Regions from separate parts of the Amycolatopsis sp. NPDC058340 genome, predicted to be linked through region 2. Evidence: riboswitches for the same ligand, from Rfam matches in the RefSeq annotation. Region 2 holds a riboswitch; the other holds the start of a gene.
The links. Region 2 has a riboswitch for cobalamin ahead of ACFWIW_RS05850 (prenyltransferase/squalene oxidase repeat-containing protein). Riboswitches for the same ligand answer to the same signal wherever they lie in the genome.
Positions count from the first base shown of each region.

Region 1: it holds a riboswitch for cobalamin, as region 2 does, so the genes downstream of both, metE (5-methyltetrahydropteroyltriglutamate--homocysteine S-methyltransferase) here and ACFWIW_RS05850 (prenyltransferase/squalene oxidase repeat-containing protein) in region 2, are expected to answer to the same signal.

Region 1 covers NZ_JBHXIB010000064.1:18,012-20,391, forward strand. The annotation lists gene metE (5-methyltetrahydropteroyltriglutamate--homocysteine S-methyltransferase) at 1-1,192, opposite strand, end outside; cobalamin riboswitch at 1,291-1,514, opposite strand; gene ACFWIW_RS37840 (ribonucleotide-diphosphate reductase subunit beta) at 1,770-2,380, opposite strand, start outside.
Region 2 covers NZ_JBHXIB010000003.1:160,512-162,891, forward strand. The annotation lists gene ACFWIW_RS05845 (LuxR C-terminal-related transcriptional regulator) at 1-260, shown strand, start outside; gene ACFWIW_RS05850 (prenyltransferase/squalene oxidase repeat-containing protein) at 318-1,325, opposite strand; cobalamin riboswitch at 1,357-1,499, opposite strand; cobalamin riboswitch at 1,600-1,667, shown strand; gene ACFWIW_RS05855 (prenyltransferase/squalene oxidase repeat-containing protein) at 1,757-2,380, shown strand, end outside.

The DNA of each region.
Region 1 (2,380 bases), on a different contig from region 2:
GGGCACGGACCCCGCTGTCGGCCAGGTCGGCCGCCGTCGCGCGATCCGTGGCCGCGGCGCGGGCGGCGGAGAGGTCGACGCCCTCCTCCTTCAGCGCGCGCCCGAGAAGGACGACCTCGTCGACCTTCTGCCTGGCGAAGGCGAGCCAGCCCCTCAGGCGCGAGTGAAGCCCGTCCTCCCGCTCGACGTCGTAGGGCACGTGCAGCAGCGAGCAGGACGTCGACACGCTGACCGATCGCGCGGTGCCCAGCAGGGTCGCCGCCCGGCTGAGCGCGCGGGCCGGATCCGTGCGCCAGACGTTGCGCCCGTCCACGACACCGGCCAGCACCTCCTTGTCCCGCAAGGCGGGTTCGGCGGCGACCGCGTCCACAAAGGACTCATCGGTGACGAGGTCGACCGCGATGGCGTCGATCGGGGAGCGGGCGAGCACGCCGAGCCCGCGTCCGAGCCCGCCGAAGTACCCGGCGACCAGGATCTTCGGCCGCGAGGTCTCCTTCGCGAGCCGATGGTAGGCGCGGATGAGCGCGTTGAGCTCCCGCTCCGTGCGGTCCGCGGCGAAGGCGGGCTCGTCGAACTGGACCCACTCGACGCCTTCGTCGTGCAGACGGCGCAGCAGCTCGACGTAGCCGTCGAGGAGGTTGTCGAGCAGCTCCAGCGGGCGGAAACCTTCCGGGGCGTCTTCAGCCGGCTTCGCGAGCAGCAGGTACGTCACCGGTCCGACCAGCACCGGCCGCGTCTCGACGCCGATCGCACGGGCTTCGCGGTACTCGTCGAGCGGCTTGGTGCCGGTGAGCGAGAACGTCGTGCCCGGGCCGAGTTCGGGGACGATGTAGTGGTAGTTCGTGTCGAACCACTTCGTCATCTCCATCGCCGGCGCGTCCTGCACGCCGCGTGCGGCGGCGAAGTAGGTGTCGAGCGGCGAGAGGCCGAGACTGGTGAAGCGCTCCGGCAGCGCCCCGAACAGCTCGGTGGTGTCGAGTACCTGGTCGTAATGGGAGAACGTGTTGGAGGGGACGGAATCCAGCCCCGCGTCCTTGAGCTCCCGCCAGGTGCGGGTGCGCAGCGCGCGGCCGGTGCCGAGTAGCTCGGCTTCGTCGATCTTGCCCGCCCAATAGCGTTCGAGTGAACGCTTGAGTTCCCTGTCCGGTCCGATCCGGGGATAGCCCAGCACCGTCGTGCCGATTTCGGTCACAGCTCTCTCCTCGCGAGCTTGTCGTCGGAGCCCGGAGCGCGCAGGAGTGACCGCCGTTCGGTCGTGCCCATCCCACGAGGCCCGGACTCACGCACGCCGTCGGCGCGCGTACCACGGGCAGGTCTTCGGACTCGTGGGCGACTCGCTCGTTCCTACCGGCCGTCGCTTCCCGGGGCGCCATGTCCCAGTGCTTTACCGTGTCTCGCACGGTGACGGCTTTCGTTCCCACATACCGCTGCGGGGCAGTCCCGGATTCGCACCGGGTTCCCTGTTACCTCGCCCGGCCTGGAAGACCGGGCGAACCAGTAGCACTTCGGAGCGTACTCAGGGACGCAACGGCCCCGCCGGACATGTGACGAACCGGACGCCACGCGTGACCAGACGGACGACACGCGTGATTGAACGGCGAACTCGCGTGATTGAGGGCGTAACTCGCGTGTCTGGAAACGGAACACGCCGGGCGGAGGCCGCCCGGCGTGTCGTCCGTCTGATCACGTGAGTTCGCCGCTCGATCACGCGAGTTACGTGTCTGATCACGCGAGTTCGCGATTCGATCACGCGAGTTACGCGTTCGGGGTCAGTCCCAGTCGAGGGCGCCGCCCGACTGGTACTCGATGACGCGGGTCTCGAAGAAGTTCTTCTCCTTCTTGAGGTCCATCGCCTCCGACATCCACGGGAACGGGTTCTCGGTCTCGCCGAAGATCGGCGCGAGACCGATCTGCTGGGCCCGCCGGTCGGTGATGAAGTGCATGTACTGCTCGATCAGCTCGGCCGAGAGCCCGAGCATGCCGCGCGGCATGGTGTCGCGGGCGTAGGCGACCTCGAGCTCGCACGCCTCGGTCAGCATGGTGCGGACCTCGGCCTGGAACTCCTCGGTCCACAGGTGCGGGTTCTCGATCTTGATCTGGTTGATGCAGTCGATGCCGAAGTTCAGGTGGATCGACTCGTCGCGCAGGATGTACTGGTACTGCTCGGCGATGCCGACCATCTTGTTCCGGCGGCCGAGCGAGAGGATCTGCGCGAAGCCGGTGTAGAACCACATGCCCTCGAAGATCACGTAGAAGGCGACGAGGTCGCGCAGGAACGCCTGGTCGGCTTCCGGCGTGCCGGTCTCGAAGTCCGGGTTCTCCAGGTTCTGCGTGTACTTGAGCGCCCACGCGTCCTTGTCCGAGATCGACGGGACCTCGC
Region 2 (2,380 bases):
CCCGGTTCGCCGAACGGGCCAGGGCCGGGCTGCGGGCGGCAGGCGAGACCGTCGACGTGCCGCACCGGTCGCTCGCCGGGCTCACCCCGCAGCAGGACGCCATCACCCGGCTGGTGGCGGCGGGGGAGACGAACAAGGAGATCGCGCGGCGGCTGGTGATCAGCCACCGCACGGTGGACCACCACCTGCGGAACATCTTCACCGCGCTGGGCGTGCGGTCCCGCGTGGAACTCGCGCGCCGCGTCGCCGCCGGCGAGTGAACCGCCTCGTGAGTGGTAAGGACGGTTAGAACCGTCCTTACCACTCACGAGGTGACGTCACGGGCAGGCGAGCACCGGAGCCTGCGGACGGCCACCGCCGTGCAGGTCGCTCAGCGGAACCCTGGCCAGGCCGAGGATCGCCTGCGCGGTCGCGCGCGGGGCGGTCGCCGGGTTCAGGCCGGTGGCGTCGTAGGCGATCGCGCCGCGGTCGGCCTCGGCGCCGGCGCAGCCGGTCTGCAGTGACCGCAGGAATTCCCGCGCCTTGCTCGCGGCGGCGGGGCGGTGGCCCGCCAGCGCTTCCGCGGCGAGGCCGGTGCTGTTGGCGTTGGGCGCGTTCGTGCCGAAGCCGAAACCGCCGTTCGCGTGCTGCTTCGTGACGAGCCACGAAGTGCCCTCGCGGGCGTTCACCGCGTCGCCGGTGGCGCGCAAGGCCTGCACGACCGTCGCGGTCGCGTCGACGTCGCTCGTGCACGTCGCTTCGCCGAAGTTCAGCGGGAAACCGCCGTCCGCGCATTGGGTGCCCGCGAGGAACGTCACGGCCGCCGCGGGAGCGCCGCCGGGCGTGCGATCCAGCGCCAGGAGGGCGAGCGACTGCGAGAGGGCGTTGGAGTAGTCGCCGTACTCGGACCGGTCAGAGAACCGGCCGGACGGCGTGAGCAGCGAAAGCAGGCCCGCCTTCAGGTCGACGCCGCCGAACGACGCCGGGTCCTTGCCCCGGATCTGCGCGGCGAGCATCAGCTTGGCGTGCGCACCCGCGTAGGCCTCGGCACCGCCGCCGACGTAGCCGGTGGTGACCTCCGGTTTCGCCAGCCAGTCGATCGCCTTGCCCGCGTTCGTGTCGGACACCCCGGCCGCGGCGAACGCGAAGATCGCGTCGATCGTCAGGCCCTGGTCGGGGAACTTCTGGCCGCCGAAGTCGGCCTCGAACCGTTCCCCGTCGGTCATCTGCCTGGCGAGCCAGCCCGCGGCGGCGTCCGCCTTGTGGTGGGTGGCCGCTGCGGCCGCCGGGGCGGCGACCAGCCCGATGCCGCACAACAAGGCGACAGCGAAAACCAAACGTCTCATGAGAACCCTTTCCCGCATTTCCACGACAGGAGTCGGTGACATCGCGCGACGTGGGTGACCGGGCTCGCCTGGAAGGCACACCGTTGCGGGACAGCGCCGGACTCTCACCGGACTTCCCCCACGACCGCGCGAGAAGACTCTCACCCCGGTCGAACGCGGGATACCGCCGGGTGCCGATGTGATCCTGGCTACCGACCTGGTCAGCGGTACCTGCCTGACGTGAACGGGTGTTAACCTCGGCTGGCTCGACAACAGAACACCGCCGCCCGTGACGGGGAAGCCGGTCGAAATCCGGCGCTGTCGCGCAACCGTGGGCCCTTTCGCAGGGCGAGCCGGGATACCGAACGGGCGGGTGAACGAACCACTGTCGCGATAAACAGGGGTGACTGCGGCGTCCCGCGCTGTCCTCCGCCATGCCGCAAGGAGGAGTCATGCGCCGCGGGTACCTGGCCGCGACGGCCTTCGCCGTCTGCGTCGCCGTGATCGCCGCACCGCTCGCCGGGACGGCGACGGCCGCGAACGATCCGGGCGCGGCGAAGGCGGGTTCCCGCTGGCTCGCGGCGAAACTGAAGCCGGACGGCACGCTCGACAACCCCAACGGCGGCTCACTTCCCGACCACGGCCTGATGCTCGACGTGCTCTTCGCGATGTACGCCGCGGGCGAAGGCTCGCGGGCCGAGCCGATCGTGAAATTCCTCGACGACCAGGGCCACGCCACCGACTACTTCACCTGGGACGGGCTCGCCCCCGGTGCCGGGTACGACAAGATCGTCGTCGGCGGCGCCGTGGCGAAGACGCTGGTCGCCGCCCAGGTCTCCGGCCGCGATCCCCGGCGTTTCGACGGTCACGACCTCGTCGCCGAGACCCAGGGCGCGATCATGCGCAAAGGCCCCGACACGGGCCGGATCAGCGATTACGCCAAGGATCCCGCGCTCGCCGACGCGGTGAGCAACAACGCGAACATGTTCGGCCAGGCGCTCGGGGTGATCGGCCTCGCCGCCGCGGGCGTGAACGACCGGCTCGCCATCGACAAACTGTTGACCCAGCAATGTTCC